One region of the Nonomuraea sp. JJY05 genome, then DNA from elsewhere that is predicted to be linked to it. Evidence: riboswitches for the same ligand, from Rfam matches in the RefSeq annotation. Region 1 holds a riboswitch; the other holds the start of a gene.
The links. A riboswitch is a leader RNA that binds a small molecule or an ion and turns the genes downstream of it on or off. The one in region 1 is predicted to bind cobalamin.
Positions count from the first base shown of each region.

Region 2: linked by a shared signal. The riboswitch ahead of ACFKCF_RS04990 (ribonucleoside-diphosphate reductase subunit alpha) and the one ahead of cobN (cobaltochelatase subunit CobN) in region 1 are both predicted to bind cobalamin.

Region 1 covers NZ_JBIEIS010000011.1:139,443-153,853, reverse strand. The annotation lists gene ACFKCF_RS19320 (magnesium chelatase subunit D family protein) at 1-264, shown strand, start outside; gene cobO (cob(I)yrinic acid a,c-diamide adenosyltransferase) at 267-869, shown strand; gene ACFKCF_RS19310 (cobyrinate a,c-diamide synthase) at 863-2,191, shown strand; gene cobN (cobaltochelatase subunit CobN) at 2,146-5,733, opposite strand; cobalamin riboswitch at 5,787-5,912, opposite strand; gene ACFKCF_RS19300 (precorrin-3B synthase) at 5,983-7,365, shown strand; gene ACFKCF_RS19295 (precorrin-8X methylmutase) at 7,362-7,982, shown strand; gene cobJ (precorrin-3B C(17)-methyltransferase) at 7,988-9,478, shown strand; gene ACFKCF_RS19285 (cobalt-precorrin-6A reductase) at 9,469-10,266, opposite strand; gene cobM (precorrin-4 C(11)-methyltransferase) at 10,251-11,006, opposite strand; gene cbiE (precorrin-6y C5,15-methyltransferase (decarboxylating) subunit CbiE) at 11,003-12,217, opposite strand; gene ACFKCF_RS19270 (TIGR03618 family F420-dependent PPOX class oxidoreductase) at 12,214-12,600, opposite strand; gene cobF (precorrin-6A synthase (deacetylating)) at 12,663-13,412, shown strand; gene ACFKCF_RS19260 (Fur family transcriptional regulator) at 13,685-14,113, shown strand; gene ACFKCF_RS19255 (superoxide dismutase) at 14,166-14,411, shown strand, end outside.
Region 2 covers NZ_JBIEIS010000003.1:179,587-193,997, reverse strand. The annotation lists gene ACFKCF_RS04995 (ribonucleotide-diphosphate reductase subunit beta) at 1-839, opposite strand, end outside; gene ACFKCF_RS04990 (ribonucleoside-diphosphate reductase subunit alpha) at 850-3,018, opposite strand; cobalamin riboswitch at 3,143-3,340, opposite strand; gene ACFKCF_RS04985 (Bug family tripartite tricarboxylate transporter substrate binding protein) at 3,345-4,292, opposite strand; gene ACFKCF_RS04980 (SAM-dependent methyltransferase) at 4,369-5,154, opposite strand; gene glmS (glutamine--fructose-6-phosphate transaminase (isomerizing)) at 5,213-7,033, opposite strand; gene ACFKCF_RS04970 (hypothetical protein) at 7,047-7,322, opposite strand; gene ACFKCF_RS04965 (hypothetical protein) at 7,403-7,660, opposite strand; gene ACFKCF_RS04960 (N-acetylmuramoyl-L-alanine amidase) at 7,747-10,095, shown strand; tRNA gene ACFKCF_RS04955 (tRNA-Gly) at 10,187-10,258, shown strand; tRNA gene ACFKCF_RS04950 (tRNA-Cys) at 10,275-10,345, shown strand; tRNA gene ACFKCF_RS04945 (tRNA-Gly) at 10,395-10,466, shown strand; tRNA gene ACFKCF_RS04940 (tRNA-Val) at 10,486-10,560, shown strand; gene ACFKCF_RS04935 (hypothetical protein) at 10,804-11,082, shown strand; gene ACFKCF_RS04930 (hypothetical protein) at 11,058-11,399, opposite strand; gene ACFKCF_RS04925 (FAD-dependent oxidoreductase) at 11,460-13,022, opposite strand; gene ACFKCF_RS04920 (hypothetical protein) at 13,106-14,122, opposite strand; gene ACFKCF_RS04915 (TetR/AcrR family transcriptional regulator) at 14,231-14,411, shown strand, end outside.

The DNA of each region.
Region 1 (14,411 bases):
CTGCGCGTGGAGCGGCTGCGCGACCCGGCGCGGCGGCCGCTGCTGGTGCTGGTGACGGACGGGCGCGCCACGGCGGGCGGCGACGTGGACCGGGCGGCGGCGCTGCTGGAGGGCACGGCGGCGGTGGTCGTGGACTGCGAGAGCGGCCCGGTGCGGCTGGGCCTCGCGGTCCGGCTGGCGGCCCGGTTGCGGGCCCGGCTCGTCCCCCTCGACTCCCTGGCCGATCTCGGGTCGGTCGTGCGTGACCACAGGAAGGCGGTCTGACCATGCCGCAGGGAAAGCCCGCCGTCGTGCCCGACGACGGCCTCACCACCCGGCAGCGCCGCAACCGGCCGCTGCTGATCGTGCACACCGGTCCCGGCAAGGGCAAGTCGACGGCGGCGTTCGGGATGGCGTTGCGGGCCTGGAACCAGGGGTGGCCGGTCGGGGTGTTCCAGTTCGTGAAGTCGGCCAAGTGGCGCATCGGCGAGGAACGGGCGTTGAAGGTGCTCGGGGAGACGGGCGAGGGCGGCTCGGTGACCTGGCACAAGATGGGCGAGGGCTGGTCGTGGATCCAGCGGCCGGGCTCCGAGGAGGACCACGCGGCCGACGCCCGTGAGGGCTGGGAGCAGATCAAGCGGGATCTGGCGGCCGAGACGTACCGGTTCTACGTGCTGGACGAGTTCACGTACCCGCTGAAGTGGGGCTGGCTGGAGCTGGACGACGTGGTGGCCGCGCTCGCCGGGCGGCCCGGAAACCAGCACGTGGTGATCACCGGCAGGGACGCGCCCGAGCGGCTGATCGAGGTGGCGGACCTGGTGACGGAGATGGGCAAGGTTCGCCACCCCATGGATGCAGGGCAGAAGGGACAGAAGGGTATCGAGTGGTAGTTCCCCGGCTCGTCATCGCCGCGCCGTCGTCGGGCAGCGGCAAGACGACGGTGGCCACGGGGCTGATGGCGGCGCTGCGGGCGCGGGGGCTGCGGGTCTCGCCGCACAAGGTGGGCCCGGACTACATCGACCCCGGCTATCACGCGCTGGCCACCGGGCGTCCCGGCCGCAACCTGGATCCGTGGCTGGTGGGTGAGGAGCGCGTGCGGCCGCTGTTCCTGCACGGGGCGGCGGGGTGCGACGTGGCGGTGGTCGAGGGCGTGATGGGGCTGTTCGACGGCAAGGGGGACACCGACTTCGCCTCGACGGCGCACGTGGCCCGGCTGCTGGACGCGCCGGTCGTGCTGGTGGTGGACGCGGCGCGGCAGAGCAGGTCGGTGGCGGCGGTGGTGCACGGGTTCGCCACGTTCGACCCCCGGGTGCGGGTGGGCGGGGTGGTGCTGAACCGGGTGGGCTCGGACCGCCACGAGCAGCTGTGCCGGTCCGCGCTGGCCGCGTCGGGGGTGCCGGTGCTGGGGGCGATCCGCCGCGACGACGCCGTCTCCACGCCGTCGCGGCATCTGGGGCTGGTGCCCGCCGCCGAACGCGAGGCCGAGGCGCTGGCCTCGGTGGACCGGCTGGCCGCGCTGGTGACCCGCTCGTGCGACCTCGACGCGCTGCTCCGGCTGGCGGCGTCGGCTCCGCGGCTGGACGCGGTCCCCTGGGAGCCCGCGCGGGGGGAGCGGAAGGACCGGCCGGTGGTGGCGGTGGCGGGCGGGCCGGCGTTCACGTTCGGCTACGCCGAGCACGTCGAGCTGCTGCGGGCGGCCGGGGCGGACGTCGCGGTGTTCGACCCGCTGGGGGACGAGCGGCTGCCGGACGGGACCGCGGCGCTCGTGATCGGCGGCGGCTTCCCCGAGGTGTACGCCGCCGAGCTGGCCGCCAACGAACCGCTGCGCGAGCAGGTCGCGGCCTTCCACGGCCCGATCGCCGCCGAGTGCGCCGGGCTGCTCTACCTGTGCGAGGAGCTGGACGGGCGGCGGATGTGCGGGCGGGTGCCGGGCCGGGCGCGCATGACGTCGAGGCTGACGCTCGGCTACCGGGACGCGGTCGCGCTCAGGCGTTCGCCGCTGACGGAGCCGGGCGAGCGCTTCCGGGGGCACGAGTTCCACCGCACCGCCGTCGAGTACGCGGGCGAGCCGCTGTTGCGGTGGGAGGGTGGCGCCGACGGGTTCGGCGATGCCCTGGTGACCGCGTCCTACCTGCACCTGCACTGGGCCGGGCAGCCGATGACGGCTCAGCGGCTGGTGTCGTCCTCCAGGTCGCCCTCGGTCTTGAGGTAGACCTCCTGCAGGCCGCGCAGGACCTCCGGGTCGGGGTGCTGCCACATGCCCCGCTCGGCGGCCTCCAGCAGGCGTTCGGCGATGCCGTGCAGGGCCCAGGGGTTGGACTGCGCCATGAACGCCTGGTTCTCCGGGTCGAGCACGTACGTCTCGGCGAGCTTGTCGTACATCCAGTCGGCGACCACCCCGGTCGTGGCGTCGTAGCCGAACAGGTAGTCGACCGTGGCGGCCAGCTCGAAGGCCCCCTTGTAGCCGTGGCGGCGCATCGCGGCCAGCCAGCGCGGGTTGACGACCCTGGCCCGGAAGACGCGCGCGGTCTCCTCCGACAGGGTACGGGTGCGCACCGCGTCGGGGCGGGTGCTGTCGCCGACGTACGCGGCCGGGGCCCGGCCGGTCAGCGCGCGGACGGTGGCGATCATCCCGCCGTGGTACTGGAAGTAGTCGTCGGAGTCGGCGATGTCGTGCTCGCGGGTGTCGACGTTCTTGGCGGCCACCGCGATCCTGCGGTAGGCGTCCTCCATCTGCGGGCGGGCCGCCACGCCGTCGAGGTCGCGGCCGTAGGCGAAGCCGCCCCACACCGCGTACACCTCGGCCAGGTCGGCGTCGTCGCGCCAGTTGCGGCTGTCGATCAGGGGCAGCAGCCCGGCCCCGTACGCGCCCGGCGCCGACCCGAAGACGCGCATGGTCGCCCGGCGCTCGTCGCCGCCGGTCGCGGCTACGTGGGCGCGCACGTAGTTGTCCTCGTACGGCTCCTCCAGCCCGGCGGCCAGCCGTACGGCGTCGTCGAGCATGGCCACCACGTGCGGGAACGCGTCGCGGAAGAAGCCGCTGATGCGCACCGTCACGTCGATCCTGGGCCGGCCCAGCTCGGCGAGCGGGATCGGCTCCAGGGACGTGACCCGGCGCGAGGCCTCGTCCCATTCGGGGCGGATGCCGAGCAGGGCCAGCACCTCGGCCACGTCGTCGCCCGCCGTCCGCATGGCGCTGGTGCCCCAGACCGACAGCCCCACCGAACGCGGCCACTCGCCGGTGTCGGCCCGGTAGCGCTCCAGCAGCGACTCGGCCATCGCCTGGCCGGTCTCCCACGCGAGCCGGCTCGGGACCGCGCGGGGATCGACGGAGTAGAAGTTGCGGCCGGTCGGCAGCACGTTGACCAGGCCGCGCAGCGGCGAGCCGCTCGGCCCGGCGGGAACGTAGCCGCCGTCCAGAGCGTGCAGGACGTGGTCGAGCTCGTCGGTGGTGCGGGCCAGGCGCGGCACCATCTCGGTGGCGGCGAAGGTCAGGACCCGCGTCACGAGGTCGCGCCGGTCGTCCGGCACCTCGCGCGCGACCTCCGCCACTGCGTCCGGCGCCCAGCCGCGTTCCTCCATGGCCTCCACCAGCGCCCGGGCGGCCGCCTCGGCCCGGTCCACGCTGCCGAGCCCCTCCGTGCCGTCCTCGGCCAGGCCGAGCGCCTCGCGCAGGCCCGGCAGCGTCTCGCGGCCCGACCACATCTGCCGGGCGCGCAGCATCGCCAGGACCAGGTCCACGCGCACCTTGCCGACCGGCGCCTGCCCGAGCACGTGCAGGCCGTCGCGGATCTGCGCGTCCTTGACCTCGCACAGCCAGCCGTCCACGTGCAGGATGAAGTCGTCGAACTCGCTGTCGTGCGGCCGGTCCGCCAGCCCCAGATCGTGGTCGAGCCGGGCGGCCTGGATGAGCGTCCAGATCTGCGCCCGGATGGTGGGCAGCTTGGCCGGGTCCATGGCCGCGATCGTGGCGTGCTCGTCCAGCAGCTGCTCCAGCCGGGCGATGTCGCCGTACGTCTCCGCCCGCGCCATCGGCGGCACCAGATGGTCCACCAGCACGGCGTGCGCCCGCCGCTTGGCCTGCGTGCCCTCGCCCGGGTCGTTCACCAGGAACGGGTAGACCAGCGGCAGGTCGCCGATGGCCGCGTCGGTGCCGCACGCGGCGGACATGCCGGCCGACTTGCCCGGCAGCCACTCCAGGTTGCCGTGCTTGCCCACGTGCACCATCGCGTGCGCGCCGAACTCTGCCGACAGCCAGCGGTAGGCGGCCAGGTAGTGGTGGCTGGGCGGCAGGTCGGGGTCGTGGTAGATGGCGATCGGGTTCTCGCCGAAGCCGCGCGGCGGCTGCACCATCACCACCAGGTTCCCGGCCCGCAGCGCCGCCAGCACGATGTCGCCCTCGTGCGTGAACAACTCACCCGGCGGCGGCCCCCAGTGCCGCTCCATCTCCGTCCGCAGCTCTTCGGGCAGGGTGCGGTACCAGCGCTCGTAGGACGCGGCGGAGATGCGTACGGGATTGCCCGCCAGGTGCTCCTCGGTCAGCCAGTCCTGGTCCTGGCCGCCGGCGGCGATCAGCGCGTGGATGAGCGCGTCGCCGTCCTGCTCGGCCACGCCCGGGAAGCCCTCGCCCAGGTCGTAGCCGGCCTCGGCGAGCCGGGCCAGCAGCCGGACCGTGCTGGCCGGGGTGTCCAGGCCGACCGCGTTGCCCACCCGGGAGTGCTTGGTCGGGTACGCCGACAGCATCACGACCAGGCGGCGCTCGGCTGGCGGGGTGTGCCGGAGGAGCCCGTGCCGTACCGCGATGCCCGCCACCCGGGCGGCCCGCTCGGGGTCGGCGACGTAGACGGTCAGCCCCTCGGGGTCGATCTCCTTGAACGAGAACGGCACCGTGATGATCCGCCCGTCGAACTCCGGGATGGCCACCTGCGAGGCGGCGTCCAGCGGCGACAGCCCGTCGTCGTTCTCCTCCCACGCCCGCCTGCCGGTGGTCAGGCAGAGCCCCTGCAGGATCGGCACGTCGAGCGCGGCCAGCGCGCCCACGTCCCACGCCTCGTCGTCGCCGCCCGCGCCCGCCGTCGCGGGGCGCGAGCCGCCCGCCGCCAGCACGGTCACCACCAGCGCGTCGGCGGCGCGCAGCGTGTCGAGCAGCTCGGGCTCGGCAGTGCGCAGCGAGGAGCAGAACACCGGCAGCGCCTGCCCGCCCGCGTCCTCGACGGCCGCGCAGAGCGTCTCCACGAACGCGGTGTTGCCCGCCAGGTGATGCGCCCGGTAGTAGAGCACGCCGATCACGGGCCCCTCCCCGGGCCGCGCGTCGCGCTCCAGCACCCCCCAGGAGGGCGTGGCCTCCGGCGGCGCGAACCCGCGCCCCGTCAGCAGCACCGTGTCCGACAGGAACGCGTGCAGCTCGGCCAGGTTCGGCGGCCCGCCGTGGGCCAGGTACGCGTGAGCCTCGGCGCAGACGCCGCCGCTGACCGTGGACAGCTCCATCAGCTCGGCGTCCGGCGCCTGCTCGCCGCCCAGCACCACCACCGGACGAGGGCCGGCCAGCAGCGCGTCCAGGCCCTCCTCCCAGGCGCGCCGCCCGCCGAGCAGGCGCACCACGACCACGTCGACGCCCTCCAGCAGGGCGGGCAGGTCCCCGGCCGCCAGCCGGGCCGGGTTGCCCCACCGGTAGGCGGCACCGCTCGCGCGAGCGCTCAGCAGGTCGGTGTCGGAGGTCGAGAGCAGCAGGACGGTACGGCTGTCGCCAGGCACGGCGCAATCCTCCCTCGGGGTCCTCGCCCCGGTCGCGGGTGTCGCGACGGCCGGAGTCTCCTGGCTCCCGGATCAGCGCTCACCCCGGCCTTCCCACCCGTCGCCGGGCAGTGGCCTGCGGTGGGGTTCGCTCCCCGGTCACAGTGGCGGGACCGCGCCGGATTCGCACCGGCTTCCTCCCTAGCCATCGCCTACAGGGAGCCTACGACAGGAGCGGCCTCCGCCAGAAGTGGCGTTACCATCCTGATCGTGTCCATAGCCGACTTTTCCGGACGTTTGCGTCCCGACGCGTGTCCGGGGGCGCTACAGGTGCACGAGGCCGCCGACGGCCCGCTGGCCCGGGTCCGCCTGCCCGGCGGCGCGATCTCCTCCGGCCGGCTGCGCGAGCTGGCCGCCTGCGCGGCCGACCTCGGCTCGGGCCTGATCGAGCTGACCTCCCGGGCGAACGTCCAGGTGCGCGGCCTGCGCTCACCCGCCGCCTTCGCCGAGCGGATCGCCGCCGCCGGCCTGCTGCCGTCGCAGGCGCACGAGCGCGTACGCAACATCGTGGCCTCGCCGCTCGGCGGTCGCACCGGCCCCGGCCTGCTGGACCCGCAGCCCCTGGTGGAGGCGCTGGACCGGGCGCTGTGCTCGCGGCCCCGCCTGGCGGAGCTGCCGGGGCGGTTCCTGTTCGCGGTGGACGAGGGCAGCGGCGACATGCTCGCGCTGGAGGCCGACGTCACGTTCTTCGACGGGCGGCTGCTGCTGGCGGGGGTGGACGCCGGGTTCGCCGTGGCGGCGGACGTCGCTGCCGAGCGCATGATCGCCGCCGCCGAGGCGTTCCTCGACGAACGGCCGGGAGGGGAGCGGGGCGCGTGGCGGATCGCGGAGCTGGACCACGGCCCGGCCCGCATCGCCACCCGCCTCCGCACCTCCGCCACCCCCGACCGCGCCGGCACCCCTCTCGACGTCACCGCCACCCCCGACCGCGCCGGCACCCCTCTCGACGTCACCGGCGCCACCGATCGCGCCCCCGGCACCTCCCTCCACGGCTCCGGCACCCCCGACCGCGCCACCGCCACCCCGCCGCCGCGGCCGACGGCGTCGCGTGCCGGGCGGGTCGAGCAGCGGGACGGGCGGGTGGCGCTGGAGGTCGTGGTGCCGCTCGGACGGCTGTCCGCCGCCCAGGCACGCGCCATCGCTGAAGCGGCCGAGGTGCCCGAAGCCGCCGGTCCGGAGGGCATCACCGGCGCGGCCGGTCCGGAGGGCGCGGCCGGTCCGGAGGGCGCGGCCGGTCCGAAGAGCGCGGCCGGCGAAGACGTGTCCGTCCGGTTCACGCCGTGGCGGACCGTCGTGCTCCTCGACCTGCCGCCCGCCGCCGCCGGCCGGGCGGCGCGAACGCTGGAGGCGGCCGGGCTGGTGACGGATCCGGCGTCGCCGTGGGCCGGCGTGAGTGCCTGCACCGGCCGTCCGGGCTGCGCCAAGTCCCTGGCCGACGTCCAGGAGGACGCGCGGCGCTGGGTGGCGACCCTGGACGGCCCTCCGGCGGCGCCCGTGCATTGGGCCGGTTGCGAGCGGCGCTGCGGGCTGCCGCGCGGCCGGGTCGTCCAGATGGTCGCCACCGGCGACGGATACCAGGAAAGGCATCAGTGAGCGACTACATCCGCGACGGGGCCGAGATCTACCGGCGCTCGTTCGCGACCATCCGTGCCGAGACCGACCTCACCGGGCTGCCGCCCGAGGTCGCGCAGGTGGCGGTGCGGATGATCCACGCCTGCGGCATGACCGACCTCGTGGCCGACCTCGGCTGGTCGCCCGCCGTGGTCGTCCGGGCCCGCGAGGCGCTGCGCCGGGGCGCGCCCGTGCTGTGCGACGCGCAGATGGTCGCCTCCGGCGTGACCAGGCGGCGGCTGCCCGCGGACAACGCCGTGGTGTGCACGCTGGGCGACCCCGGCGTTCCGGAGCTGGCCGAACGGCTCGGCACCACGCGCAGCGCCGCCGCCCTGGAGCTGTGGCGCGACCGCCTCGACGGCGCGGTGGTGGCGATCGGCAACGCCCCGACCGCGCTGTTCCGGCTGCTCGAACTGGTCGCCGAGGGCGCCGGCAGGCCCGCCGCCGTGCTCGGCATCCCGGTGGGGTTCATCGGCGCGGCCGAGTCCAAGCGGGCGCTGGCGGACAGCGACCTGGAACATCTGGTGGTGCACGGCCGTCGCGGCGGCAGTGCGATGACGGCGGCGGCGGTCAACGCCATCGCGAACGAGACGGAGTGATGGCGATGACGGGACGGCTGTACGGGGTCGGGCTCGGCCCGGGGGATCCCGAGCTGGTCACGGTCAAGACGGCCCGGCTGATCGGCGAGGCCGACGTGATCGCCTACCACGCCGCCAGGCACGGCCGCAGCATCGCCCGCTCGATCGCGCTGCCGTACATGAAGGAAGGGCAGATCGAGGAGCTGCTGCTCTACCCGCTGACCACGGAGACCACCGACCACCCCGGCGGCTACCAGGGCGCGCTCGACGACTTCTACGCCGACTGCGCCGAGCGGCTGGCCGCCCACCTGGACGCGGGCCGGACCGTGGTCGTGCTGTCCGAGGGCGATCCGCTGTTCTACGGCTCGTACATGCACATGCACAAGCGGCTCGCCCACCGCTACCCGACCGAGGTGGTGCCCGGCGTCACCTCCGTCAGCGCCGCCTCGGCCGTGCTGGGCCGGCCGCTGGTCGAGCGGGACGAGGTGCTGACCGTGCTGCCCGGCACGCTGCCCGCCGAGGTGCTGGCGGACAAGCTGCGCGGCACCGACTCGGCGGCGGTGCTCAAGCTGGGCCGGACGTTCGAGAAGGTCCGCGACGCGCTGGCGGAGGCCGGACGGCTGGACGACGCCTGGTACGTCGAGCGCGCCACCATGGGAGCCGAACGCGTCGCGCCGCTCAAGGACGTGGACGCCGACGGCGTGCCGTACTTCTCCCTGGCCCTGCTCGCCAGCCCCGCCGAGCGGACCTTCGTCCCCGAACGGCCCGCGGCCGGGAGCCGGGCCGAGCCCGGGGGCGAGGTGGTCGTGGTGGGCCTCGGGCCCGCCGGGCGGCCGTGGCTCACGCCCGAGGCGCAGGAGGCGTTGGCGGCGGCGACCGACCTCGTCGGGTACGGCCCGTACGTGGACCGGGTCGCCCCGAACCCGCGCCAGCGCCGCCACCGCACCGACAACCGGTTCGAGGCCGAGCGCGCCCGGCACGCGCTGGAGCTGGCCCGCGAAGGCGCGCGGGTGGCCGTGGTGTCCTCCGGCGATCCGGGCGTGTTCGCCATGGCCGGCGCCGTGCTGGAGATCGCGGCGGACTTCCCGGACGTACCGGTGCGGATCGTCCCCGGGCTGACCGCGGCCCAGGCCGTGGCCAGCCGGGTCGGCGCGCCCCTGGGCCACGACTACTGCGTGCTGTCGCTGTCGGACCTGCTCAAGCCGTGGGAGGTGGTGGCCGACCGGCTGAGCGCCGCCGCGAAGGCGGACCTGGTGCTGGCGATCTACAACCCGGCCTCGCGCAGCCGTACGTGGCAGGTCGCCGCCGCCCGTGACCTGCTGCTGGAGCACCGCGACGCCGCCACCCCGGTGGTGATCGGCCGCAACGTCGGCGGCGAGCGGGAGAGCGTCACCGTCACCACGCTCGGCGAGCTCGATCCCGCACAGGTGGACATGCGCTGCCTGCTGATCGTCGGCTCCTCGACGACCCGGGTCACCGAGCGCGGCGTGGTCTACACGCCGCGCCGCTACCCCTGAGCCCAGGCGGCCGCCTCAGCGGCGCTCTCCACCAGCCGGACGCCGGCGGGCAGCGGCGGCCGGTCCACCATGATCACCGGCAGGCCGAGCTCGCGGGCCGCGACCAGCTTGGCGGTGGTCATCGGCCCGCCGCTGTCCTTGGTGACCAGCACGTCCAGCCGATGATCGCGGATGAGGGCACGTTCGCCCTCGACCGTGTACGGGCCGCGGTCCAGCAGGACGCGCACGTTGTCCGGGACCGGCGGCTCGGGCGGCTCGACGGACCTGGCCAGCAGCCACACCCCGGGCAGGCCGGTGAAGACCGGCAGGCTCCGGCGGCCGGTGGTCAGGAACACCCGCACCGTGCCGCCGCCGCCCGGCCGTGCGGAGGCTTCGGACGGTCGTGTCGCGTCCTCGGACGGTCGTGCGGCGACCTCGGCAAGTCGTGCGGCGGCCTCGTGCAGGGAGGGCACGCGCCGCCAGGCGTCGCCCGGCCCCTCCCGCCAGCCCGGACGGCGCAGGACCAGCAGCGGCACCCCCGTCCTCGCCGCCGCCTCGGCCGCCGAGGCCGTCATCCGCGCGGCGAACGGGTGCGTGGCGTCCACCAGGGCGTCGATCCGCTCGGCCGCCAGCCAGGCGGCCAGCCCGTCCGGCCCGCCGAACCCGCCCTCGCGCACCTCCCCGACCGGCAACCGCGGGTTGCTCACCCGCCCGGCCAGCGACGACACCACGTGAACGCCACGGCCGGCCAGATCGGCGGCCAGCGCCCGCGCCTCGGCCGTGCCGCCCAGGATCAGGACCCGTCGCACGGCCGTGCCCGCTCCGAGCTGTAGAGGTGGCTGTCGGGGAACTGCGTGGCCGACAGCACCCGGCCGACGACGATCACCGCCGTACGCCGGATCCCGGCCTCGTGGACCCGCCCGGCGATGTCCGCCAGCGTGCCGCGCAGGATCACCTCGTCGGGCCTGCTGGCCCGCGCCACCACCGCCACCGGGCAGTCCGGCCCGTAGGAGGGCAGCAGCTCCGCCACGACCGCGTCGATCCGCTGCACGGCCAGGTGCAGCACGATCGTGGCGCCGCTCGCGCCCAGGGTCTTCAGGTCCTCCCCTTCGGGCATCGGCGTGGCCCGCGCCGAGGTGCGGGTCAGGATGACGGTCTGGCCGACGCCGGGCACGGTCAGCTCCCTGCCCAGCGAGGCCGCCGCCGCCGCGAACGCCGGCACCCCGGGGACCACCTCGTACGGCACGCCGAGCTCGTCCAGCCTGCGCATCTGCTCGGCCACCGCGCTGAACACCGACGGGTCGCCGGAGTGCAGCCGCGCCACGTCCAGGCCCGCGCGGTGGGCGGTGAGCAGCTCGACCACGATCTCGTCGAGGGTCAGGTTCGCGGTGTCGACGAGCCTCGTTCCCAGGGGGCAGGCGTCCAGGAGCTCGCGGGGCACGAGCGAGCCCGCGTACAGGCAGACCGGCGACGACTGCAGCCGCCGCAGGCCGCGCAGCGTGATCAGGTCGGCGGCGCCGGGGCCCGCCCCGATGAAGTACACGGTCACGGCACGTCCTTCCTGGTGACCGACCACACGGTCACCGGCATCGCGGCCCGCCAGCCCGTGAAGGAGCCGACGGGCGAGGCCCGTTGCACGGACATACGCACCAGGTCGCCGCCCAGCCGGGCGTACCACCGGGCGATGACGGACTCCGACTCCAGGGTGACGGCGTTGGCCACCAGCCTGCCGCCGGGCCGCAGCGCCGCCCAGCAGCTCTCCAGCAGCCCGGGCACGGTCGCGCCGCCGCCGACGAACACCGCGTCCGGCGCCGGCAGGCCCGCCAGCGCGGCGGGCGCCCGGCCTTCGACGATCCGCAGCGACGGGACGCCGAGCCGGTCGGCGTTGCGCGCGATGGCGGCGGCGCGGTCGGCCCTGCTCTCGATCGCCACGGCCGCGCACGCCGGGTGGCTGCGCATCCACTCGATGGCGATGCTGCCCGCCCCCGCGCCCACGTCCCACAGCCTCTCCCCGGGCAGCGGGGCGAGCCGCGACAGGCTGACGGCGCGGACCTCCCGCTTGGTGAGCTGCCCGTCGTGCTCGAACGCGGCATCGGGCAGGCCGGGGACACGGGGGAGGGGTTCGGCGCCGGGCGCGGGGACGCAGTCGAGGGCGATCACGTTCAGCGGGGACGGCTCGGGTGCTTGCGCTTCCCAGGTCTCCGCCGTTCCCGTCAGGACGCTCTCCGAGTCCGCGCCCAGGTCCGACAGGACGGTCATGGGGCTGGGGCCGTACCCGAGCCCGGTCGCCAGCCCGGCCACGACGGAGGGGGAGTCGCGGCCGGCGCCGAGGACGACGAGCCGCCGCCCCGGCAGGATCGCGGCGTTCAGCGCGGCCGGGGGACGGCCCACGAGGCTGACCACGTCCACCTGCTCCACCGGCCAGCCGAGCCGGGCGCATGCCAGCGACAGCGACGACACGTGCGGCACCACGCGGATGTTCGCCGCGCCCAGCAGCCGCACCAGCGTGGAGCCGATGCCGTAGAACAGGGGATCGCCGCTGGCCAGCACGCACACCTCGCGCCCGGCGTACGCTTCCATGAGCGAGGGCAACGCGGGCAGCAGCGGTGAGGGCCAGGCCACGCGCTCGACCGCCGGCGCGGGCACGAGGCCGAGTTGCCGGTGCCCGCCCATGAGCACCTCGGCGGCCTCCAGCGCCCGCCGCGCGTCCGGGGACAACCCGTCCCAGCCGTCCGCGCCGACGCCGACGACCGTGATCACACGTTGCCCAGGACGCGCGTCACGTGGATCTCCACGACCACCCGCGACGGGTTGGGGCGGGGCGGCTTGTAGCGGGCGGCATAGCGGTGCTCGGCGTCGGCCACCTGCTCAGGCTCCGTACGCAGCATCGCCCGGCCCTCCAGGGTGGACCAGCGGCGGCCGTCCACCTGGCAGAGCGCCACCGGCGCGCCGTCGGCGCCGATGAGCCGGGCCTTGACCGAGGTGCCCGAGGTGATCACCCGGGCGATGCCGGTGGCCAGGTCCAGCGTCGCGCCCACCGGCACCACGTGCGGCGGGCCGTCGGGACGCGCGGTGGAGAGCGTGCACAGGTGCCGCTCCTGCCAGAACGCGGCGAAGGCGTCGCCCTGTTCGACGAGATTCACGGCCCTCCTTGGGTGATTTGCGAGGCATATCGTATATCCGCCGTTCTGGCAGACTCTTGCGAGTGAAGCGGCTACTCGTCATCGGCATCGGCGCCGGCGATCCCGACCATCTCACCCTGCAGGCGGTCAAGGCCATCGGCGCCACGGACGTGTTCCTCATCGTGGACAAGGGTGAGGTCAAGCACGAACTGGTCCAGCTCCGGCTCGATCTCATCGCCGAGCACGGCCGCGCGCCGTACCGGATCGCCGAGGCCCGCGACCCCGAGCGCGACCGGACCACCCCGGCGTACACCGCCGCCGTCGAGGACTGGCGCTCGCGCCGCGCGCTCGCCTGCGAGGCGCTCATCCGCGACGAGCTGCGCGACGGCCAGACCGGGGCGTTCCTGGTGTGGGGCGACCCGGGCGTGTACGACAGCACGCTTGCCATCGTCGAGGAGATCCTCCAGCGCGGCAACGTGACGTTCGAGTACGAGGTCATCCCTGGCATCAGCAGCGTGGCCGCGCTCACCGCCCGCCACCGCACCGGCCTCACCCAGGTCGGGCGGCCCGTGCACCTGACCACCGGGCGGCGCCTGGCCGAGCACGGCCCCACGGCCGACGACGTGGTCGTCATGCTCGACGCCCACTGCTCCTTCGCCGGCCTCGACGACTTCCACATCCACTGGGGCGCCTACCTGGGCACGCCCGACGAGATCCTGGTCTCGGGGCCGGTGGCCGAGGTGGGCGAGCGCATCCGCGAACTGCGCGCGGAGGCGCGGGCCCGCAAGGGCTGGATCATGGACACGTACCTCCTGCGTCGCCTGAAGTCCTGACGGCCCGCCCTGGTTCGCTTAATCGCCTGTTGTTTGCAAGAGCATATTCAATGCAAACTGATCATCTGAAGCGGACCGGGGAGGTGGTCGCACATCGAGGTGCCCGCGTTCGGAGGTTCGGGGGGTGGCGCGTACGGGCCCTGGGCGCTGTCGACGGCGAACGCGCCGTCGGGTGCACCGGGGCGGGACGTGTCCGCGGCCGGGTGGCTCGTGCCCTCACGGGCCATGCCGTCGGTGCTCCGTGAGGCGTTCCCCTTCCGGCCGTGGCCGGCATGAGCGGAGAGGAGGAGCTGGGGGAGACGCTGACCCGTCTCGGCCTGCGCAAGACCGTGCCGAGGCTGACGATCCTGACCGCCCTGCGCGAGGCGGCGACCCACCTCAGCGTGCCGCGCCTGCACCGGCTGGTGATCTCCACGTACGAGATGATCAGCGTGTCCACCGTCTACCGGAACGTGACGGTGATGACCGCCCACGGCGTCCTGCACAGCATCGACCACGCCGGTGAGACGCTCTTCGGCCTCGCGGCGACGCCTCACCACCACCTGATCTGCCGCCGCTGCGACGTACTCGTCGAGCTCCCCGCGGACCGCCTCGCCGCGGCGGAGGCGGCGGTCATGGAGAGCACCGGCTTCGCGATGGATCCCGTCGGCCAGGTGCTGCACGGTTACTGCCGTCGATGTCGACGCCAGTTACTTGCATGATTATTGTTATTGCAAGATATTTGCAAGTAACACCTTTCGAGGAGAGGCGCCCATGGGCGAGTACACCCTTCCGGACATGCCGTACGACTACGCGGCCCTGGAGCCCGCGATCACTGGGGAGATCCTGGAGCTGCACCACGCCAAGCACCATGCCGCCTACGTCAAGGGCGCCAACGACACCCTGGAGCGGCTGGCCGAGGCGCGTGACAAGGGCGAGTTCGGCGGCCTGGTCGGGCTGGAGAAGACGTTCGCGTTCAACCTGTCCGGGCACGTCCTGCACACGATCTTCTGGCAGAAC
Region 2 (14,411 bases), on a different contig from region 1:
AGCCGCTGGTCGGCGACGTATTCCAGGTATTGGCGCATCTGTGCGACCCCCATGCCGGGCATGCCGTCCCCGCAGAGGTCGTCGGCGAAGGCCAGCTCGGCGGCCACGGCCTCCTCCACCATGAGGGTAACCTGTTTGCCCAGCTCCTCGTCGAAAAGGTCGGGCTCCTCGGCCCGCACGGTGTCCACCACGCTGAAGGCGAACTCCATGTGCATGGACTCGTCGCGGAAGACCCAGTTCGTCCCGGTGGCCAGGCCGCCGAGCAGGCCCCGGGAGCGGAACCAGTAGACGTACGCGAAGGCCCCGTAGAAGAACAGGCCCTCGATGCAGGCGGCGAAGCAGATGAGGTTGAGCAGGAAGCTCCGCCGGTCGTCCCGCGTCTCCAGGCGCTGCAGCGCGTTGATCGAGTCGATCCACTTGAAGCAGAATTCCGCCTTGTCGCGGATCGAGGGAATGTGGTCGACCGCGGCGAAGGCCTTCACCCTTTCGGCGGGGTCCGGCAGGTACGTGTCCAGCAGCGTCAGATAGAACTGGACGTGCACGGCCTCCTCGAACAGCTGCCTGCTGAGATAAAGGCGCGCCTCGGGGGCGTTGACGTGCTGGTAGAGGTTGAGCACGAGGTTGTTGGCCACGATGGAGTCGCCGGTGGCGAAGAACGCGACCAGCCGGTTGATCAGGTGCCGCTCCTGCGGCGTCATCTTGGCCAGATCGGCGAGGTCGGAGTGGAGGTCCACCTCCTCGACGGTCCACGTGTTGCGGATGGCCGCGCGGTAGCGTTCGTAGAAGTCGGGGTAGCGCATGGGCCGCAGGGTGAGGTCCATGCCGGGGTCGAGCAGCACAACAGTCTCCTTACTGGCAGGCTTCGCAGGTCTCGGGGTTCTCCAGGGAGCAGGCGATCGCCTCGGCGGCCGCCTCCGTGGGGGCCGCCTGGACGGTGGTCTGGGCGATGCGGGTGGCGGGCCGGGAGCGCAGGTAGTACGTGGTCTTCAGGCCCCGCTTCCAGGCGTAGGCGTACATCGACGAGAGCTTGCCGATGGTCGGGCTGGCCATGAAGAGGTTCAGGGACTGGGACTGGTCGATGTACGGCTGGCGCGCGGCGGCCAGGTCGATCAGCGCCTTCTGCGGCAGCTCCCAGGCCGTGCGGTAGAGCACCTTGAGGTCGTCGGGGATGCCGGGGACCGTCTGGACCGAGCCGTCGGCCCGCTTGATGTCGTCGCGCAGCTGCTGCGTCCACAGCCCGCGCGCCTGCAGGTCGGCCACCAGATACCGGTTGACCTGCAGGAACTCGCCCGAGAGCGTCTCGCGCTTGAAGACGTTAGACACCTGCGGCTCGATGCACTCGTAGCAGCCGGCGATGGAGGCGATCGTGGCGGTGGGCGCGATGGCGATCATGAGCGAGTTGCGCAGGCCGGTGCGGGCGACCTTGTCCCGCACGGCGTCCCAGCGATCCGTGCTCGTGACGTAGTGGTCCGGGTGCAGCACTCCCCCGGCCGCCCGCGTCTCGGCGTACGACGGGTGCCGGCCGCGCTCGGCCGCCAGGTCGGCCGAGGTGTCGTACGCGGCCAGCGCGATCTCCTCGGCGATCCGGGTGGACAGCTCCAGCGCCTCCGGCGAGTCGAACGGCAGCCGCAGCGTGAAGAACACGTCGGCCAGGCCCATGACGCCGAGCCCGATGGGCCGCCAGCGCTTGTTGGCCGCCGCGGCCTCGGGAGTCGGGTAGAAGCCCAGGTCGATGGTCCGGTCCAGGAAGCGCACGGCCGTGCGCACGGTGGCGCGCAGCCGGTCCCAGTCCACGCCGCCGTCGGCAAGGCAGGCGGCCAGGTTGACCGAGCCGAGGTTGCAGACCGCGGTCTCGGCGTCGCTGGTGACCTCGAGGATCTCGGTGCACAGGTTCGACAGGTGGATGACGTTCCCGGGGCGGCCGGTCTGGTTGGAGGTGCGGTTGGCGGCGTCCTTGAACGTCATCCAGCCGTTCCCGGTCTGGGCGAGCGTGCGCATCATCCGGCCGTACAGGGTCCTGGCCGGGATCTGCCGGACATGTCGCCCGGCGGCCTCGTACGCGCGGTACGCCTGCGTGAACGCGTCACCGTACAGGTCGGTGAGGTCGGGCACCTCCTTCGGGTCGAACAGCGACCAGACCTCGTCCGCCTCCACCCGGCGCATGAACTCGTCGGGCACCCAGTTCGCCAGGTTCAGGTTGTGGGTGCGGCGGGCGTCCTCGCCGGTGTTGTCGCGCAGCTCCAGGAACTCCTCGATGTCGGCGTGCCAGGTCTCCAGGTAGACGCAGGCCGCGCCCTTGCGCCGCCCGCCCTGGTTGACCGCCGCGACGGACGAGTCGAGCGTGCGCAGCCACGGGACGATGCCGTTGGAGTGGCCGTTCGTGCCCCGGATCAGGGAGCCACGCGAGCGCACCCGGGTCCAGGAGATGCCGATGCCTCCGGCGTACTTCGACAGCCGCGCCACCTGCCCGTACCGGTCGTAGATCGCCTCCAGCTCGTCGCGCGGCGAGTCGAGCAGGAAGCACGACGACAGCTGCGGGCGGCGCGCGCCCGAGTTGAACAGCGTGGGCGAGCTGGGCAGGTACGACAGCGTGGACATGAGCGCGTAGAGCTCGGCGGCCTCCGCCACCGACTCCGACAGCCCGCAGGCCACGCGCAGGAAGAAGTGCTGCGGGCGCTCCAGCACCGCCCGCGTCTCGGGGTGGCGCAGCAGGTAGCGGTCGTAGACGGTGCGCAACCCGAAATACTCGAACCGATCGTCCGCCTCCGCGGAGACCAGCGCGTCCAGCTCGGCGGCGTGCGCGGCGACGAACTCCACCAGCCCGTCCTGGATCAGCCCGGCCGCGTGGGTGGCGGCGATGGACTCGGAGAACGTCCGCACCCCGTGCGCGGCGGCCTCGTCGGCGATCTCCTCGGCCAGGAGGCGGGCGGCGACCCGGGAGTTGGCCGGGTCGGCGATGACCCGGGCGGCGGCCTCCTCGATGGCCAGACGGCGGTCGACCTCGATGATCTGCGTCACGTGCTCTCTCCTCGCGAGCTCGTCCCCCGTGAGGGCGCGCGAGAGCACGGCGGCACGGATCATCCCCCGGCCGTTTCGCTCCCCGGCCCTCCCGCGAGGCCATGGTCACTTCGTGCCGGGCGGGCGGCCCGGGCACACCGCTGGCAGGTCTTCGGGCTCGCGGGCGCACGCAGATCGCTCCTACTGGCCGTCGCTTCCCAGATCACTCCAGTGCACCTGACGGCGGTCGTTCCCGCTCACCGCTGCGGGGCAGCCCCGGAATCACACCGGGTTCCCTTTTGCTCCGCCTCCGGAGAGGCGAACCAGCGACGAGCAGGATCCTACATCTAGTGGCCGTTCCCGCAACTACCCCAGCATGTTGTGGCCTTGGTGGTGTCGAGCAGACCGAGATCCCGCAGGACGGCGCGGGTGCGCTCGACCTCGGAGCCCAGCCACTGCTCGAAGTCGGCGCCGCTGAGCGGGATCGAGATCCAGCCGGCGGACCGGCAGGCCTCCTCCCAGCCGGCCGAGCCGGTCACGTCCTCGCACATGCGGATGGCCGATTCGCGGCTCTCGTCCGGCATGTGTTCGGGTCCGAAGGCCGCCGCCCAGTCCGCGAAGTCGACCCGTACGCCGGACTCCAGCAGCGTCGGCACGTCGAGGCCGGGCACCCGCCTGGCCGAGGACACCGCGAGCGCCTTGGCCCGGCCGGCCTTGATGCTCGCGCGCCAGTCGGCCAGCGGGCCCGTGGCCGCCGCGGCCTTGCCCGACAGCAGCGCGGTGACCGCCTCCTGGCTGCTCGGGTAGTCGGTGTAGTCGAGCTGGCGGGTGTCGGCCCCGAGCCCTCTGGCGATCAGGCCGAACAGCAGGTGGTCGGGCTCGCCCTGGGGTCCGCCCGCCAGCTGCGTCTGGCCGGGACGGGCGAGCAGGTGCGCGCCGAAACCCTCGAAGTCCCGGAACGGTGACCGGGCGGGCACGACCACGACCTCGACCTCGCCGCTGAGCCTGGACAGGGGGGTCGCGGTGTCGAGGAGGGTCTGGCCGTTGTTGAGCTCGGCGGCCGCCAGCGCCGGCAGGCCGGTCACCATGATCCTGGTGCCCCCGGTGGTCTCGTATCCGGCCGCCCGGGCCGCGCCGGTGAGCGCCTGCCCGACGCGCGCCCAGCGACGCCCCTGCGGGTTGATCGAGAACCGGGTGCGCAGGCCCGCCGCGCTCCCGGCGAAGCGCTCCGTCCCGCAGCCGGCCGCGCACGCGGCCAGGCCCAGCCCCCATGCGAAGAACCGCCGACGGCGCATGTGCCTCTCCCCCGAGCTTAGCGAGCCACCGCTTACTCTAGGTTATCGACACAATGCGCAGAGATACACATACTTCTCATAATGGCTTCTTGCCGACCCCCGCCATCAGGGACGACGGCAGCGACCAGTCCCCCACCAGCTTGGGCCGATCGGGACGCCAGTCGACGGCCTGCACCAGCCCCGGCGGCTCCAGCGGGAAGTCGCCGAAGAAGGCGCGGATCTCGGCGGGCGTGCGGTCGGTGCCGCCGCCCGGCTCGTCCGAGGAGGCGCCCCGGTAGCGCCGCCCGCCCTCCAGGCGGCCCATCGAGGTGGCGTGGGTGATCACCAGGTAGCTGCCCGGCGCCAGCCGCTCGCGCAGGGCGGCCACGGCCTGCTGCGGGCGCGCCGAATCCGGCAGGAAGTGCAGGATCGACACGAGCAGCACGCCGACCGGCCGGCGCAGGTCCAGGAAGCCGCCCGCCCGCGCCAGCACCGTGTCGGGGTCCAGGAGGTCCGCCTCGACGAGGGCGGCCCTGCCCGGACGTCCGGGCCCTGAATGACTGAGCAGGGCCGTGGAGTGTGCGGCGACGACCGGATCGTGGTCGACGTAGACGACCCGGGCCTCGGGCGCGACCTCGTGGGCGCTGCCCTGGGTCGGCAGCCCGCTGCCCAGGTCGAGGAACTGCCGCACCCCGGCGGCGGCCACGTAGCGTACGGCACGCTGCAGGAAGGCCCGGTTTGCGCGGGCCAGCGGGACCGCCTCCGGGATCAGCTCGGCGAGCTGCTCGATGGCCTGGCGGTCGACCGCGAAGTTGTCCTTCCCGCCGAGCATGTAATCGTACATGCGTGCGAGATTGGGCCTCTCAGCGTCGAACTGCCGCACGTATCGAATTTATGTCGTCCGCAGCAAGATAACGAGGTTTGAGGCCAAATTAGCCTGTTTATTCAACCGTGACGCTCTTGGCGAGATTGCGCGGCTTGTCCACATCCCTGCCAAGGGCCACCGCGGCGTAGTACGCGAGCAGCTGCAGCGGGATCGTGAGCAGGATCGGGTCCAGCTCGATCTCGTTCCTGGGGATCACGATCACGTCGTCGGCCAGCTTGGCGTCGGGCTCGCGGTGGCCGACCATGAGCACCTGCCCGCCGCGGGCGCGGATCTCGCCCAGCGTGGTGAGGTTCTTGTCGAGCAGCTCGTCATCGGGGACGATGGCGACCGTGGGCATGTCGGGGCCGATCAGCGCGAGCGGCCCGTGCTTCAGCTCGCTGGCCGGGTACGCCTCGGCGTGCACGTACGAGATCTCCTTGAGCTTCTGCGCGCCCTCCCTGGCCACCGGGTAGCCGCGCACGCGCCCCACGAACATCATGCTCGGGTGCTTGGCGTACTTCTGCGCCAGCTCGGCGATCTTGTCGCTCTGGGTGAGGATCTCCTCGATCTGTCCCGGCAGTCTGCGCAGGCCCTCCACGATGCGCCGCCCGTCGGCGGGCGACAGGTCGCGCACCCGGCCCAGGTGCAGCGCGAGCAGCGCGAACGCCAGCGACGTCGAGGTGAACGCCTTGGTCGAGGCCACCGAGACCTCAGGACCGGCGTGCAGGTAGATGCCGCCGTCCACCTCGCGGGCGATGGCGCTGCCGACCGCGTTGACGATGCCGATGACGCGGCCGCCCTTGCGCTTGAGCTCCTGCACGGCGGCGAGCGTGTCGTACGTCTCGCCCGACTGGCTGATGGCGACGTAGAGCGTGTCGGGGTCGACGACCGGGTTGCGGTAGCGGAACTCGCTGGCGGGCTCGGCGTCGGACGGGATGCGGGCCAGCTCCTCGATGAGCTGCGCCCCGATCTGCCCCGAGTAGTACGCGGAGCCGCAGCCGATGATCTTCACCCGGCGGAAGCCGCGCGTCTCGCGGGCGTCCATGTTGAGTCCGCCCAGGTGGGCCACGTGGAAGCGCTCGTCGAGCCGGCCGCTCATCGTACGGGTGATCGTCTCGGGCTGCTCGGAGATCTCCTTGAGCAGGTAGTGCTCGTAGCCGCCGGTGTCGTAGTGACCGGCGTCCCAGTCGACGGTCAGCGGCTCCTTGGCGGTCTCGCGGGCGTCGCTGGCGAAGGTGTGGAAGCCGTCGGCCTTGAGCACAGCCAGTTCGCCGTCCTCCAGGTGCACGACCTGGCGCGTGTAGCGGACGAGCGCGGCCACGTCCGACGCGGCGAACATCTCCTTCTCGCCGATGCCCAGCACGATCGGGCTGCCGTTGCGCGCCACGACCACCTCGCCGGGCCGCTCGCGGTCGATGACCGCGATGCCGTACGTGCCGACGATGCTCTTGAGCGTCTTCCTGACCGCCTCCTCCAGGGACTCGTTCTCGTCGGCGGCGCGGGCGATCATATGCGCGAGCACCTCGGTGTCCGTCTCGGAGGCGAACACCACCCCGTCGGCCTCCAGCTTCGCGCGCAGCTCGCCGGCGTTCTCGATGATGCCGTTGTGCACGACCGCGATGCGCTCGTCGGCGGACAGGTGGGGATGCGCGTTTTCGTCACTCGGCACGCCGTGCGTGGCCCAGCGGGTGTGCCCGATGCCCAGGGTGCCCTTGAACCTGGCCGGCACCACCTTGGCCAGGTCCGCGACGCGGCCCTTGACCTTGCGTAGCTTGAGCCCCCGGTTGGACACCACGACCCCGGCCGAGTCGTACCCCCGGTACTCCAAACGCTGCAGGCCCTCCAGCAGGATGGGCGCCGCGTCCCGTGGGCCGACATAGGCCACGATTCCGCACATCGAGGTCTCCTCTTCATCCGTAGACGATCCTGCGCAGCTGCCGCAGGGACAGCTCCGGTGCCGCGACCCGCCGACCGCGTAATTCGGCGGCGATCCTGGGGAAGATCTCGTCGTTGGTGTGGCCGACCGTTTTCAGCTCGGCGTGCCGGCGGCGGACGTACTCCTCGACGGACTCGGAGAAGTACGACAGCACGTCGGCGATCACCTTCGCCGCCTCACCGGGGCCCAGCGGGCTCGTCTCGGTGAGGTGGACGATGAGGTCTTCGTAGGGATGTCGTGCCGGGGACACAGACGAGGACACTACGCATCTGGAACGAGACACTTCAACATTCTGCCCGAAATCGGGCAGGAATTAACTCGAACGCCTGTCTATAGCAGGCTGCCGCGGCCCCAGCCCTTGCCGAAGCGCCACCAGGCGAAGGCTCCGGCAGCCAGACCGAGCCTGGCGACGACGGCCGCCGGGCGGGTCGTGCCCGCGACGTCACCCCTGACGGCGGCCTGGAGCATGGTGGTCGCCCAGTAGCCGGGCGAGATCGGCGCGATCGCCTGCGCCCGGGGGTGGCTGGCCGAGCATCTGACGCCCGATGACTGGGATGCCGACTTCGCTGCCGATCTGGCGGATCTCATGCGTATCATCCGACCCGTCTGACCCATCCCTTTCTGGGAATGGTTACGGTGAGTAGTCGTATCGTGACCTTCCTGGGGGAGATGTCATGCGCCTCTGGCTCGCCGCCGCCCTGACCGCCGGCACGTTCACCGCGCCCGCGGACATGCCCGCATCCGGCCCTGCCCCAGGACACCCGCCCGGCCTCTCCCCTGCGCGCCCTTCCGGGCGGCAGGGCGAGTTCGCCGCGGCCGCCCGGGAGTTCGGGGTGCCGGAGAGCGTGCTGCTCGGCGTCTCGTACCTGGAGTCCCGCTGGGACGCGAACGGGGGGTCGCCGAGCACGGCGGGCGGCTACGGGCCGATGCACCTGGTGGACGCGTTCCCCACCGATGCGCTCAGCCCTTTGGCCGGCACCGCCTCATCAGCCGCCGCCACCCAGGACACGCATGCCTCCACGACCGGCGCCACCCAGGACACGCATGCCATCTCGACCGCCGCCACCCAGGGCGCGCGTGCCATCTCGGCCGGTGGCGGGCACGCGTGGCCGATCGGCGATGCCCTGGGGGACGCCCGGGGTGACGAGGCCCGCCCGATGCCCCGTACGTTCGCCGAAGCCCCTCCCGCATCGGCGCTGCGCACCCCGGCGCCGCCCGCCACGCTGCCCGAGGCCGGGCGCCTCATCGGCGCGGACCCCGCCCTGCTGCGCACCGACCCGGCCGCCAACATCAGGGGCGGCGCCGCCCTCCTCGCCTCGTACCAGGACCGCCCGAGCGGCAACCCGGCCGACTGGTACGCGGCCGTCGCCCGCTACTCGGGCGCGGAGGACGCGGCCGCGGCCCGCGACTTCGCCGACGAGGTGTTCTCGGTGATGCGGGAGGGCGCGCGGCGGCGCACCGACGACGGCCACCTGGTACGCCTCGAACCCGTGCCCAACCTCCCCCACCCCGTCACCGCCAAGGACGCCGCCACAGGGCCCGCCGCCTCCACGGACGCCGCCGCCGTCACGGGCCCCGTCACCGCCAAGGACGCCGCCACCGTCACGGGGGCTACCGGCGTCACCGGCGAGCAGGCGGAGATCCACGCGCAGAGGGACCCCGCCGCGCCGCCCGTCGTCAACGAGCAGGCCGACAACGACCCGCCGCCTCCGTACAACGAGCAGTTCGACACCGACCCGCTGTCCTTCTCCGGAGACGAGAGCGGGACGGACGATCAGACCGACTCAGACGGAAACTGGGCGGAGACCGGAAATGTGGAGAAGACCGGAAACGGCGGGCAGGTGGAGTGCCCGAGCTCACTCGCCTGCGAATGGATACCCGCCGCCTACGAGCGTTTCGGCAGGAAGAAGAACCGGGACTACGGCAACCACGACCGCCTGAGCCGGTCCCGTTCCGTCGACTACATCGTCATTCACGACACCGAGGGCACCTACCAGGGCGTCCCGTCCTTGATCCGCAACCCGAGGTACGTGAGCTGGCACTACACGATCCGCTCCCGGGACGGACATGTCGCCCAGCACGTGGCGACCAACGACATCGCCTGGCACGCGGGCAACTGGGACGTCAACACCCGTTCGATAGGGATCGAGCACGAGGGCTACCTGGCCAAGGGCACCTGGTACACGGAGGCGATGTACCGCTCGTCGGCCAAACTGGTCAGGTACCTGGCCGGCAAGTACCGCATCCCGCTCAACCGGGCACACATCCTCGGCCACGACAACGTCCCAGGCACCACCCCGAAGATGGTCGCGGGCATGCACGAGGACCCTGGACCGTACTGGGACTGGTCCCACTACTTCGACCTGCTGGGCAGGCCGCTCAACGGGGTCCAGAGCGGTAACTCCATCATGATCCGCCCCTCGTACGCCACCCACCGGCCCCGCTTCACCGGCTGCGTCGCCGTCAAGCCGGACAAGGCGTGCCCGCCGCACGGCGCCTCCACGGTCTGGCTGCACCAGGAGCCGCGCGAGTCGTCCCGCCTGGTCAACGACCCGGGCAAGCATCCGGGCAAGCCCAGCACGTACAGCGTGTACGACCACAGCGCCCGCGCCTCCACCGGCCAGCGCTACGCGGTGGCGGACCGGCAGGGCGACTGGACGGCCATCTGGTACCTCGGTCAGAAGGCCTGGTTCCACAACCCGCCCTCCAACCCCACCGCCGTCCCCGCCAGGGGCCCGCTGGTGACTCCCCTCAGGCCGGGGACCAGGGTGTACGGCCGCGCGTATCCGGAGCAGGCCGCCTACAAGCTGGCGTCGTACCAGCCGCTGGCCCCGCTCCAGTACAAGATCGGCCCGAGCCAGACGTACACGGTGGGCGACACGATCACCGGCTCCTACTACTCCGCCGGCGCCTTCAGCGCGGCCAAACACGTCACCACAACAGGACAAACCCGCTACTACCAGATCCAACTCGGTCACCGAGTGATGTTCGTCATGGCCAAGGACGTGCGCCTGGTCCGCTGAATTTCGCCCCGCGGCCCTCTCAGTGCGCACGGGCACTCCGGGAAGACGATATGGTTTTCCCGTAGCCCGGCGCACGTCGGCCGGGGTTCACGCGGAAGTGGCTCAGTGGTAGAGCATCACCTTGCCAAGGTGAGGGTCGCGGGTTCGAATCCCGTCTTCCGCTCGGAGCAAGACTCCAGGGTGGAGTGGCCGAGAGGCGAGGCAGCGGCCTGCAAAGCCGTCTACACGGGTTCAAATCCCGTCTCCACCTCGGCTGAACGGCGGACCCTCGGGATCCGCTAAAGTAAAGGCAGCACCACGCGGAAGTGGCTCAGTGGTAGAGCATCACCTTGCCAAGGTGAGGGTCGCGGGTTCGAATCCCGTCTTCCGCTCTGAGTTCTAACTCAATATGGACGATTAGCTCAGCGGGAGAGCGCTTCCCTGACACGGAAGAGGTCACTGGTTCAATCCCAGTATCGTCCACCAGATCCCCATGGAGGCTCCAGCTCACGGCAGATGCCGGGAGCCTGGGGCTTCCTGCCGTCCCGGGTTGATCATGGCTGGTGTCAGCACACCTTGCCCTCGAAGTCGGCATGGACCCGACTCCCCCGGCGCCTGCTGCCGGACCTGGCCTGACTTCCAGGATCCTCGAAATAAGCCATCCACGTGCGCCGGGTCGGATATCTCTGAAACGGAACGGAATCAGCCGAGCAATCGATGGGGGATCGAATGTCCGTAATCAAGCGCAGCCTCGGCGCACTGACCGTCGCGGCCGCGCTGTCGGCCGCCACGGGGGTGCTGGCGGCCACGCCGGCGAATGCCGCACCGGCCCAGGCGCAGGCGTGGACCTACGTCAAAAGCTATTTCCCGGCCAACGACGCGACCTGGCAGCAGTGCAATGCCGACGGCCAGTACTACGCGGACGGTTCCACCGGTTACGAATGCAAGTATTTCCCCAGCAGCTGGAAGACGCACACGCCGCACTACGAATTGTATGTGGGGCCGTAACCACCCGCCCGCCAGAATGACGGCCCGCACCGGTAACCGGTGCGGGCCGTTCCGCTCGAAGCCGTCATCGCGGCGCTGGGCTGTGCCTGCTCGGCCAGCGCTCGAAGGCCCCGCATGCCTTCATCCTGCTTGCCGTCCAGCAGCAGGAGTTGGTTGCGCAGGACGTCCAGGCGGATCTGTTCCTGGCAGGCCAGGTGGTCGTGCGCGCCGGCGAGCTGGTCGAGCAGGGCGCGGGCTTCGTCGGTGTGCCCGCTGTGGAAGGCCAGGCGTGCGCGTAGCGCGAGCAGTTCGTCGGCGTGCCGCTGGGCCTCGGCCATCCGGCCCGCCTCGGCCGGCGAGGCTCTCCGAGGCGCTCCTGGAACGGCCGGGCCGGCGTTTCAGGCGTGGGCGGGTTCGGTGGCGCCGAACCACCGCTGCAAGGCTGCCCGGAGTTCCTCCATTTCCGTGGGATCTGGGTGGGGTGATGCGGACGCCCAGGCCACACGGCAGTCCGGCCGAAGGAGCAGGGCGGTGAGCGCTGAGGTCTGGGAGCGCGCGGTGACGATATCGACTTGGTCGTGCCGCAGGGCAGGCGTCTTCGCCAGCGACGCTTCTTCGGTCAGGTCGATCAGCAGGGGGCGGGCGGTTCTGGTCAGCTCGGCCAGCCGGACCGGCCCGGCCGGAGTGTGCAGCTCCATGTCCGGGGCGAACCGGCCGATCAGCGGGTGCGCCGCAGCTTCGCCCATGTCGTAGCGGACGTCGGCGCCCGCGACGAGTTCGGCGAGGCGCTGCACGGTGCTCCGGTCGCGGAGCAGTTCGGTGAACAGTTCGCGCAGTGCGGTGACGTCGCCACCGGGGGCTATCAGAGCCGACTGTGCCTGCGCGTTCAGGATCATGCGGCGGGCGGCCGGCCACCGCTCCGTCTCGTAGCTGTTCAGCAGTGCGGGCGGAGCGCTACCGCGGATCACGGCGGCAAGTTTCCAGCCGAGGTTGACCGCGTCCTGCAGGCCGAGGTTGAGCCCGGGCCCTCCCCCCGTGGCGGCGTACACGTGGGCGGCGTCACCGATCAGGAACACCCGTCCGTCGGAGAACCGTTCGGCGACCCGGGTGTTACCGCCGGTCAGCCGGCGCAGCACGTGCGGCCCTTCGCCGTCGGGCGGGCCGAGTGGCACGTCGACGCCGAGCACGCGGCGGATGCTCGCCCGCAACTCGTCGAGGCTCATCGGGGTGTCGGTCTTGGGCTGGTCCCACTCTGTAGTGCTGACCAGCGGCGGGTGGCCGGGCATCGGCGCGTAGGAGAACCCGCCGTACTCGGTGCGGTGAGGCAGGAACGGCAGCACAGCGCCATAGCCGGGCACGTTCAGCGCACCGGTCGCGGGATCGACCCGGTCCGCCGGGACCGTCGCGTGCGCCGAGCGGACAGTCATCCGGTCGTAGGTGATGCCGGGGAATTCGATGCGGGACAGCTTGCGGGTGGTGCTGTGTGCTCCGTCCGCGCCGATGAGGTACCGGGCCCGCAACTGGTATGTCCCGCTCGGACTCGTGACGTCGATGGCGATCGCGCCGTCGTCCTGCGACAGGCCGACGACCTCGTGTGACCACCGGATTTCCACGCCCAACTCGACGGCGCGCTCCTGCAGGACCCGCGCTATGCGATGCTGCGGCACCGGCAGGGCATGGATGGGGCTGTCCTCCAGCAGGCTCAGGTCCAGGCCCATCGCGCCGAACATGAAGTACGCGGAGTTCGGCTGCGGTGGTTCCGGGCTACCGCTAAGACGTTCGTACAGCCCCCGGTGGTCGAGCATTTTCACGACCTGGCCGAGCAGTCCGTTCGCTTTCGGTTCCTTGCTTGCCTCCGGGAGCCGCTCCAGCACGACCGGCCGGACCCCTGCCAGGCTCAGTTCGCAGGCCAGCATCAGCCCGTTCGGACCGCCGCCGGCGATGACGACATCTGTGATCACGTGTTCTCCTTTGTTCGCGCGGAAAGGGCAGGACGGATGGAGCGCTGGGTCGATGGGCGGTTGGTGCGGTCTTCGTGACGTGGTCAGCCGCGGTAGTACTCGGCGACGGTGGCGAAGGCGGCCTTGGGTTCCCAGGGGAGGTCGGGGTAGGTGGTCCCGAGGCGGTCCTCGTAGACCTTGACGATGCCGTAACTGGCCAGGTCCAGGTCCTCGTGAGGGGCGCCGTCGGGGCGGTGTACGTGGTCGTACAGCGCGAAGGTGAACACGAACGCGCTGTCGATGCCGCCGTCTTCGAACGTCTCCAGCAGCTCACGCACATACGCGGCCTGCCCGGCCTCGTCCCGGGCGTACTCACCGTTCAACCGGACGGGGCCGCCTTCGTCGTACTCGACGATCTCCAGACCGAGAGCGCCCCTCTCGCCGGCGCCCTGGTAGCCGGCCGCGCCGAACTCCGTGATCGCGACCGGCTTTCCCTGCGCGACCAGGCCACGGACGCCTTCGGCGAATCGGTCGGCCACCTCGGCCGACCGATAGAGATCCATGGACATGATGTCGAAGAGCGCCCAGTCGACGCGCTCAAGCGGTACGGAGGCGTAGGTCACCTTGCCGCCGAAGCGCTCACGGACGAGTGCCACGGCCTGGCCGAGGAATTCGTTGACCCGTGCGCTGACCTCGCCGATCCGCTCCCGCACGCGATGTGGCCGGCCCAGGAACGCGACCCGCTCGTCGGTGCTGTCGCCGGGCAGGAACCCAGGATTCATCAGGCTCAGCTCGGCACCTGCCACGAACACCACCTCGGCGCCCCGCCGCCTCAGCCGCTCCGCGCGTTCGGCGCAGTCCGCGAACAGCGACAGCATCTCCTCGCCGCCCAGTTCGAGCGGGTAGGGGGAGAACCAGACCTCCAGGCCCAGGTCGGCGGCGTACGTCGCCGCCAGGTCGATCCGTTCCGGATCGCCGCCCATGATGCGGACCGCGTTGCAGTGCAGGTCATCGCGGATGATCCGCAGCTCGCGCTCGACCATCTTCGGGTCGAAGTGCTTACGGGAGATCGCTCCGTCTTTGACGAAGCCGGTGTCGTAGCTGATGCCTTTGGCGCGCACGTGCTTCCCCTTCGGATGTTTACGGTACTGACCGTACCCTAGTTGCCCTCATTCAGCACCGACAACCAGAATGGGAAGGTACGATCCGTACCGTCCTTGGAAGGGGCCATGGAGGAGAAACCGACGCGGCGGCCGGCTGCCGGACAGACGCGGCGGCGCGGAGCGGCCCTGGAGGAAGCGATTCTGCAGGCTGCGGTGGACGAGCTCAGCGAGTCCGGATATGCCGGGTTGACCATGGACAAGGTCGCCGCTCGCGCCGCCACCAACAAGAACGCCATCTACCGCCGCT